Regions from separate parts of the Planococcus plakortidis genome, predicted to be linked through region 2. Evidence: riboswitches for the same ligand, from Rfam matches in the RefSeq annotation. Region 2 holds a riboswitch; each other region holds the start of a gene.

Region 1 (3,098 bases), 1.6 Mb from region 2:
GCAAGATACGTACCGGTCTCCAAAGCACCGATCAAATACGTCAGCGACCAGGCGAATATCAAAATGAAGACAGCGCCAGCCATCGATTGGATGCCCGCCCAGATCCCTCTGGCGATCCAATGCGCTTCAGCCGCTTCGTTGCGCTTGATCTGCAATGCATAAAGGATGATCGCTGCAAGGGCACCGATGATTCCGCCTGTGATCAAGGACAATGGAACATCGGTGTTTTCAAAGATGAGCCAAATATCGAATACTTCCCCGGCGTTTACATATCCTGTCCATATCATCGCCGAGACCGTTCCCGCAATCAATAGCAGGATCGGCAACAGCAAATCACGGACGCGGCCATGCGAGTGACTCGGGAAATCTTCTTTCATTTCACCGGGGATCACTTTATCCGGATTGAATAACTGGCCTTCCGTAATCGCCAAACGCTCATGTTTTTTCATTTCCCCGAAGTCCACATCACGGATGGCGACGAAGAACACGATGGCCAGTGCCGCGATGACGTAAAAGTTCATCGGTGCCATCCAGAGGAACGCTTCCAGCGCAGAATAATCCAGGAAGGTCTGTCCAGCGAGGATTGTCCCGATGATGCCGATGATCGCCGCTCCCCAGCTCGATACGGGGGACACGACACAGATCGGGGCAGCGGTCGAATCGATGAAATAGGCAAGCTTCGCACGCGAAACTTTATAGCGGTCCGTAATCGGCCGGGCGACTTGCCCAACCGCCAAAGCGTTGAAATAATCGTCGATGAAGATCAAGATGCCGAGTAATACAGTCACTATTTTTGCACCGCGGCGTGTCTTCACACGGGCGGATGCCCAGTCGGCAAACGCGTGGCTGCCCCCTGACAAACTGACAAATGCGGTAATGACCCCGAGCAACAATAAGAACAAAATGATGAACACATTGTAAGCATTAAAGCCCCCATCCCAAAAAATCACCGCAAACGACGTGAACAATTCGTTCACCGCGGATACCGGCGAGAACGAGGTCAAGATCAGCGCCGCTGCCACAATGCCCACACCGAGCGACAGCAATACACGCCGCGTCAACAGCACCATCGCAATCGCGATAATCGGCGGCAGTATCGAAAAGATCGTATTTTCCATAATTAGATTCCTCCTATTCATTTTGATGGTAAGGCCTAGACCAAAAAAGCCGGCTTATCCAATGGATAAACCGGCTTCCTACAATTCGTCTGTGTGCACAAGCATCAAACAACCCTGTAGCTCTCCATCTGCAATTTGCTGCAAATGACAGTGGCATCCCTGTTCGAAATGCCCCCAATCGCCGCCCCTTGACCCGGAGACGGAAATTTCGGCAAGCTCCCCTTTCGAATGCGGTCAACGCGGTCAAACTCGCACATTCTACTGATGAAGGCTGCAGCCTCTACCCATCGATATCTAATTCATACAAAATCATAGCCCAAAAAGGCCTTAAAATCAACTAACAGTCCATTTTGAATGTTCCTTCTATTTAACGGTTTTCATGCGGAAATAATCACTGAAGACATCACGCAGGAATTCCGGCATGAAATAGCTCTTCGGCGCACGTTTCAAGGCAGGGAAAAAATAGCCGAACGTGAACAAGTCGAGCGTCGCTAACCGGTAAACGCGATCCGGTTCGGCAGGCTGCCCCCCGACGAGCAATTGATGATCATGCATGGCCAAACCATTATGGATCATGCGGCCGAACACCGCTCCCCGGAATCCCATCCCTTTCAGTTCGAGCTGCGGCCAGTCCTCATTCAATGACTGAAGGTAAATTTCCTTCAACTCTGCACCGCTAAGATCGATGACGCACGGATTGATCGGATGCGGCAGCATGCGGTGGAAGTCATAGCGTGTCATTTCCCCCGGGGCATATCCTCCATGAATATCCCGGCATTGAACAACCCGCAATCCGCCGATGCGAAGGAAACCAGTGCATCGCCAAACAGCTCTGCCATCGTAGAAGGCTTGAACCATTCAGCTTTCAAATGATGTTCGTTAAAAAATACGGTTTCAGCCATTTGTTGCTTGCCGACGCCAACCAAGTGTTCATTGAACCCTTCATCGGCTTCAGGCAGCTGATCGGTCTCGACCACTTCCGCCGTCATCTTGCGTGACGCTATATCGATTTCAATATGGCCGATATAATAGCCGAACTTTCCGGCAGCACCGAGCAATGTTCCACCGATTTCTTTTCCTTGGTGAAAGAGGTGATGGGTATGGGCCCCGAGGATGATGTCGAGTTCGGGACATTCCGCTGCCAACAGCTCATCCTCCCTGATTCCAAGATGGGACATGCAGATGAGGAAATCGACCGAGTGGCGCATTTTGGCCGCTTCCCGTTTGATGGCTTCCCGGCCACTCGTCACTTCCCAGCCCAGGCGCCGATAAAACGGGGTGAATTCGGCTGTTGCAGCGATCAGCCCGATTTTCGTGCCATCTGTCGTCTCGATGATTTGGCTCGGGCTTGCCCACTCCGGTTGCCTGCCGTCCAGATTCACTAGATTAGCGACCACGACGGAAAAATCAGCCTGCACATATAATTCGTCCAGCTCCGCTTTGGATAGGGTGATGCCTTCATTATTGCCGATAGTGACGGCATCGTAGCCCGCTTCATTGAGCAGCTGGACATTGCCTTTACCAGCCGTTCCTTCGGTGAAAGGATGGGAGCGGTCAACGTGGTCGCCGATATCAAGCACTAAACATATATCCCCCGCTTCCTCGTGCCAGCGCCTGCGCTCCGTCAGGAAGGATTGGATGCGGGGCCAATGTGCAAAATGGCTATGCAAATCGTTTGTATGATAAATATGGATGGTTTCACTCATGTCAAACACCTCATTATGAACTGAAAATTCCTTCGTAAATCGAACGGAGGCCAAGTAATAATAACGCTAACCGCAGCACGACAACCAGCGTCTCGGATTTAATGCTGCGGTTCAGCTTCGCCCCGATTTTCGCACCGATATATGCAGATGGGATGATGGCTACCGTATAGATCCACGGCACATTGCCGAGCGAGATATGCGTGATGGAATTGACGATGGCAGATAAAAAGACCATCAGCATCGATGTGCCAACCGCGACATGCGGGGGAAATAA
Region 2 (3,098 bases):
CGGGAGCGTTGAAATTGACCGTGCACACTATATTCTCGAGCGCACGCTGCTGTCTGCGAGCGAATTGAAGATCACTACCTTGCTTCTCGATTTATCAGGGGTCATTCGCGTCGACACGATGGTAGCTGAACAGATCCTGAAAATCATCCAGTCGCTCGAGCTGATCGGCGTCGAATGCGTGTTGACAGGTATCCGCCCGGAGACGGCACAGTCATTGACTTCCCTTGGCATCGATGTCCGGACCTTACGCATTGGCGGGAGCTTGAAGCGCGCGCTGGAAGAAGTATACAATTAAAAAAAGCTTCGCAGTCCCTGTTTTAAAGGGCTGCGAAGCTTTTTTAATTGGTGACGGCGGCCTGTTTAGGGGATGGCAGGAATTGCTGCAAGGTGGCAGTTTCTTCCTCAGTCAACGCGAGCATCGGCAAACGCACGCCGCCGACCGGTACGCCCGATAGGTTGAGCGCCGCTTTGACAGGGCTCGGGCTCGGTGCCGCGAACAATGCTTTCATCGTCGGCAGCAATTTGCGGTGAAGCGCCGCAGCGCCAACTGTATCGCCTGTGCGGAACAATTTGATCATTTCCTGCATTTCATTGCCGATGATGTGCGCTGCAACCGAAACGATTCCAGTCCCGCCGACAGAAAGCATCGGCAAGGTCAGGCTGTCGTCGCCGCTGTAGACGGCGAAGTCACTGCTTGTGCGCTCGATGATTTCGGAAGCGGCATCCAGATCGCCGCTTGCTTCTTTTACGCAGGTGATATTATCGATCAGCGACAGGCGGACGATGGTATCGACCGACAGATTGACGACGCTGCGGCCCGGGATGTTATAGAGCATGACCGGAAGCGTCGTCGCGTTTGCGATCGCTTCAAAATGGCGGTACATGCCTTCTTGAGACGGTTTGTTATAGTAAGGAGTGACAAGCATGATGCCGTCGACGCCCGCTTGTTCCGCTTGCTGAGTCAAGGCGACGGATGCCCGCGTGTTGTTCGAGCCGGTGCCCGCGATGATTTTCGCGCGCCCGTCCGCCACAGTGACGACGTGGACGAACAGCGCCACTTTTTCGTCTGTCGACAAAGTCGGCGATTCGCCGGTCGTCCCGGCGACGACGATGCCGTCCGAACCGTTATTGATAAGATGTTCCACGAGATTTGTTGTTGCCTGAAAATCGATTTCACCGTTTGCGTCGAATGGCGTCGCCATCGCAGTGATCACTTGACCGAATTTCATAGAGAACACACCCTTTTCTAAGTTTTTTTCAAAAATTAGAGGTGGGGGCCGGTCCGGAGTAAACAAAAAAGCAGCAACGGGGGCCCGTTGCTGCCGTTAGAAACAATGTTTACCAATCGTTCCTGTTCGTCAGATAGCCCTCCATATAGTTTCCTATATGACAGTCCGGCACTTCTTCAGTGCAGAACCAGCGCACAGGAATATGAGCATCCTGCCGCTTCGGCAAATCCCCCTTTCGGCAATCGTCCTAAGAGCCCATACTCCTCGGATTGCGTACTGATGGTTTTTGCGCCTCTATCCTCGCTCCGCTAAGGAAGCAAGAAATTATTGAATTAGCTGTAATATAACAGAAAGAAATGGGAAAGGCAAGAGAAAAAGCATTTTTAATTTTGTAAAATGTGGGAATGGAGAGCGACGGCTTGAACTGCTCCCAATAGACCAAAGGAGGCAAGCACATGGACGATCATCGAATGGACCGAAAATTGAATATCCACACCGGCGGCGAGCAGATGGGCTTCCACGCATCGCTGCATGAGCACCGGTTTGAAGTGACGCCTTATGCGTGGCTGGATCGATTGTTCAAGGCACATCCGTTGAAAGGAACGGGCAGGCTGGTCGATTTCGGGAGCGGCAAAGGGCGCTTGAACTTTTTCGCGCATCACCTGTTCGGGACGCCGTCGGCAGGAGTGGAAGTCGACCCGTCGCTGCATAAAGCCTCGCTCCGGAATTTGCAGCGCTATAGAGGGAAAGCTGATATCGAGTTCATCAATGCTTACGCGCAGGATTATGAAATCGATCCACAAGATCGCTGGTTTTATTTTTTCAACCCGTTTTCCGATCCGGTGTTCATGAGTGTAGTGGACAGGATCCAAAAGTCGGCGGCGGACCATCCGCGGGAAGTTGAAGTGATCTTATTTTATCCTGCAGTCGAATATACCGATTTCCTGGAACGGCGCACCGCATTCGAATTGGCTGAAGATATTGAACTGCCGGTCGAAGAGAAAGATCCACGTGAACGGTTTTTGGTCTACCGTTTGCCCATATGGGATTAAAGTTTCCGCTATAGCGGGTATAGCTAAATAAAAATGGATGCGGAAAGAGGGATTCTTTTATGAAATGGAAAGGGCGAGCGGGTAGCAGGAATGTAGAAGACAGGAGAGGGCGCGGTGTCGGCGGGCCGGTGCTGGCCGGGGGCGGGATCGGCGGCTTACTGATCGTCTTGTTGATCACGTTTCTCGGGGGCGACCCGGGAGCGATACTCGGCGATGGCGGAGGCGGATCCAGTTCGGAGCCGTATGTGGCGAGCGAGCGGGAAGAAGAACTGGCCGATTTCGTCTCGGTCGTCCTCGCGGATACGGAAGAAGTATGGGCCGAAGTGTTCGCCGAAGAAGGCATGGAATATGTCGAGCCGACCTTGGTGCTGTTTTCCGGAAGTGTCCAGTCGGCTTGCGGCATGGCGGGAGCGGCGACGGGACCGTTTTATTGCCCGGCGGATTCCAAATTATACATCGATTTAAGCTTTTATGACGAGCTCGAGCGCCAGTTCAACGCACCCGGTGATTTCGCGATGGCGTATGTCGTGGCGCATGAAGTCGGCCACCACGTGCAGAATTTGCTCGGCGTGCTCGGGGACGTCCAACAGGCGCGCAACCAGCTGAGCGAGACGGAATACAATCAATTGCAGGTGCGCCTGGAATTGCAGGCGGATTATTTATCCGGTGTCTGGGCGCATCACGCTCAAGGCATGGGCTATCTTGAAGAAGGCGATTTGGAGGAAGCGTTGACCGCGGCCAGTGCAGTCGGCGACGATACGATCCAGAAAAGGACGCGCGGCTATGCCGTGCCGGAGAGTTTCACCCACGGCACATC
Region 3 (3,098 bases), 1.5 Mb from region 2:
AACAAACAGGATGTTGCGCATGTAGCTGTAATGCCCCGGGTTGTTTTTCGCTGTGAACGCTATGTATAATCCGTAGAAAGCATGATACATGAGCGGCAAGTAGATGACGAAAATCTCCAGGAAGATGACGAATGGGAGATTTGCCAAGAAGTGGGCAGCTTGGTTAAACGCTTCCACGCCTTGCGTAGCGAAATGGTTGACGATCAAATGCTGCGTCAAGAACAAACCGATTGGAATGACCCCGAGTAAAGAGTGCAGCCTGCGCATTAAAAATTCACGATTGTTATCCAAAAATTTTACCCCCCTCAAAAACTTTAGTTGGCACCGCAAAACTTTCCTATATCAGGAAAATATCTCTGCGATACTGCAAGCATCATGTACAAGAATATGACATATTTATTGTACTCCCCACTTTTGGGAGCGTCAAGGCAAGGAAAGCTTTTTGGGCGCATACTGTCCGGGCTTTTGGAAGGCGTTTTGGGATATTAAATAGGAAAGAATTCACGAAAAGCTATATTTTTATTTTAAAACAAGCGGGATACAGGCATCTGTTCCGAGCTTTTATGAGCAAATATAGGGCCATAATGGCAAGATTTCAAATTTGAACAAATTGTGAATTTTTACACAAACTTTCGGAAACTTATAAAAGCCCTGCCAAGTGTAGCGCTTCCTGAAGGTCAGGCTAAAATGCCAACTTTCAGGACGCACCACCCAGCAGGGCTTTTGCTTACTGTACTGTCGCTGGCGTCAGGCCGTATGCATCGTGGAGCGCATTTGCCGAGCGTTCCATCTCACTCGCCGGCACGACGACAGACACTTTGATTTCGGATGTGCTGACCATTTTCACAGGCACGTTCTGCCCGCGGAGTATGTCGAACATCTTCGCTGCGACGCCGGGATTCGACACCATGCCGGAGCCGACGATCGATACTTTCGCCAAGCCGGTTTCGATATCGAGGGCGTTGTAGCCGATCTGCTCCTGCGCTTTCGACAACACGCGCTGCGCTTCTGCCAGGCTGTCTTCCTTGATCGAGAACGAGACGGACGGCGGAAACTCCTCACTGATGCTTTGGACGATGATGTCGACATCGATCAGCTGGTCCGCCAAGACCGTGAATATATTGGCAAGCGACCCATTAAACGGCTTGGTGTAACTGACAGTGATGCGGGCGATGTCGTTTTCGAATGCCACACCACGCACGATAAGATTTTTTTCCACAGTGATCACCTCTTGTATGATAGTCCCCGGTTCATCCGAGTAGCTGGCCCGCACAGAGAGGGGCACTTGGTTGTTTTTGGCGAATTCCACGGCTCGCGGATGAAGGACTCCCGCTCCGAGGTTCGCCAGTTCGAGCATTTCGTCGTATGAAATCTGTTCGAGCTTGCGCGCGCCTGTAACATAACGCGGGTCGGACGTGTAGACCCCGTCGACATCCGTGTAGATCTCGCACTTCTCAGCGCCCAAAGCAGCCGCCAGCGCTACCGCAGTCGTATCGGATCCGCCGCGGCCGAGCGTCGTGATGTTGCCGTTCTTGTCGACGCCTTGGAAACCTGCGACTACGCAGAACAAGCCGAGATCGAGCGCCTCTTCCAAGCGCTGCGTATGGATCGTCTCGATACGAGCATTGCGCGGGACGGATTCCGTTTCGATGCCCGCCTGCCATCCCGTGAAACTCAAGGCATCATGGCCGAGTTCTTTAAATGCCATCGCCAATAGCGAGATGGTCACTTGTTCCCCTGTCGCGAGCAGCATGTCCATTTCACGCTTAGGCGGCTCGGCGGAAATCTCCCCGGCGAGGCCGAGCAGCGTGTCCGTCGTTTTGCCCATCGCCGACACCACGATGACGACGCGCTTGCCTTGCTGTTTTTCACGGATGGCACGCTTTGCCACGCCCACGATTTTCTCCGGGGACGCCACGGACGTCCCCCCGAATTTCATTACGATTGTTGTCATTCTCTTCACTCCCACTTAAAGTAAGTGGCCCTCAATAAAAAAGAGGCAACTTGCCGATTGCCCGGCAAGCTACCTCTCTTCTCATGTACGATTTCAAGCGTCCATGTGAGATAGCCCTCCAGAGTCAAACTCTGACAGCCCTGCATCTCTTAAATGCAGGACCAGCATACGCGCAAGCAGTGCGCGTAAACTTCGGCGGGCGTCCCTTTCGGCATCCTTCACAGATTCTGCAAATCTCGGAATGCTTACTATTGACGTCCGCTCCTCTATCATCACTTTTTACAAGTGATTCAATTGTGTTATTACAATACCATGAAGTTATTCCTGTTGCAACGGCTGTTCCTTGAAATGCCGTTCGATTTCAGCTGCCAGCTTCTCGGGGATCCCCGCTTCTTGGATTTCGCCAGCTGTCGCTTCCTTGATTTTCCGGACGGACCCGAAATGCTTGAGCAATTGCTGCTTGCGTTTCGGGCCGACGCCTTGGAGCCCATCCAACGCCGATTGAATCGAATTCTTGCCGCGCAATTGGCGGTGGAATGTGATGACAAAACGGTGGACTTCGTCTTGGATGCGCTGCAATAAATAAAATGCTTCACTTGTGCGTTTGAGTTCCACCATTTCGATCGGGCTGCCGTACAAAAGTTGAGACGTTTGGTGCTTGGCATCTTTTGCAAGGCCCGCAATCGGGATATCGAGCCCGAGTTCGTCTTCAACGATTTCACGTGCCGCTTCGATCTGGCCTTTGCCCCCATCGATGATGATCAAGTCGGGCAGCGGCAATCCATCCTTCAACACACGGCTGTAACGCCTGCGGACCACTTCACGCATCGCCGCATAGTCATCCGGTTTTTCCGCGGAACGTGTCTTGTATTTCCGGTAATCCTTCTTCGATGGCTTGCCGTCGACGAAGACGACCATCGCCGATACGGCATCCGCCCCTTGGATATGGGAATTATCGAATGCTTCGATGCGCAGCGGCGTGTGGATGTTCATCGCATCGCCCAGTTCATTGCAGGCACCGACCGTCCGTTCTTCCTGGCGCTCGAGCAGCTGGAACTTTTCTTTGATGGCGATTTCCGCGTTTTTTTGCGCGAGTTGTACCAAATCTTTTTTCTTGCCGCGCTGCGGGACAAGCACTTTCGCG

Evidence for each region. A riboswitch is a leader RNA that binds a small molecule or an ion and turns the genes downstream of it on or off. The one in region 2 is predicted to bind lysine.
Region 1: it holds a riboswitch for lysine, as region 2 does, so the genes downstream of both, BBI15_RS06070 (Na+/H+ antiporter NhaC family protein) here and dapA (4-hydroxy-tetrahydrodipicolinate synthase) in region 2, are expected to answer to the same signal.
Region 3: it holds a riboswitch for lysine, as region 2 does, so the genes downstream of both, BBI15_RS07050 (aspartate kinase) here and dapA (4-hydroxy-tetrahydrodipicolinate synthase) in region 2, are expected to answer to the same signal.

What each region holds. Positions count from the first base shown of each region.
Region 1 is NZ_CP016539.2:1,195,987-1,199,084, reverse strand. It holds partial or broken gene BBI15_RS06070 (Na+/H+ antiporter NhaC family protein) at 1-1,118, opposite strand, end outside; lysine riboswitch at 1,228-1,409, opposite strand; gene BBI15_RS16775 (bifunctional UDP-sugar hydrolase/5'-nucleotidase) at 1,482-1,859, opposite strand; gene BBI15_RS06065 (bifunctional metallophosphatase/5'-nucleotidase) at 1,856-2,824, opposite strand; gene BBI15_RS06060 (sulfite exporter TauE/SafE family protein) at 2,838-3,098, opposite strand, start outside.
Region 2 is NZ_CP016539.2:2,875,999-2,879,096, reverse strand. It holds gene BBI15_RS14375 (STAS domain-containing protein) at 1-295, shown strand, start outside; gene dapA (4-hydroxy-tetrahydrodipicolinate synthase) at 339-1,229, opposite strand; lysine riboswitch at 1,356-1,534, opposite strand; gene BBI15_RS14365 (class I SAM-dependent methyltransferase) at 1,685-2,281, shown strand; gene ypfJ (KPN_02809 family neutral zinc metallopeptidase) at 2,341-3,098, shown strand, end outside.
Region 3 is NZ_CP016539.2:1,384,596-1,387,693, reverse strand. It holds gene BBI15_RS07055 (succinate dehydrogenase cytochrome b558 subunit) at 1-291, opposite strand, end outside; gene BBI15_RS07050 (aspartate kinase) at 728-1,954, opposite strand; lysine riboswitch at 2,058-2,231, opposite strand; gene uvrC (excinuclease ABC subunit UvrC) at 2,273-3,098, opposite strand, start outside.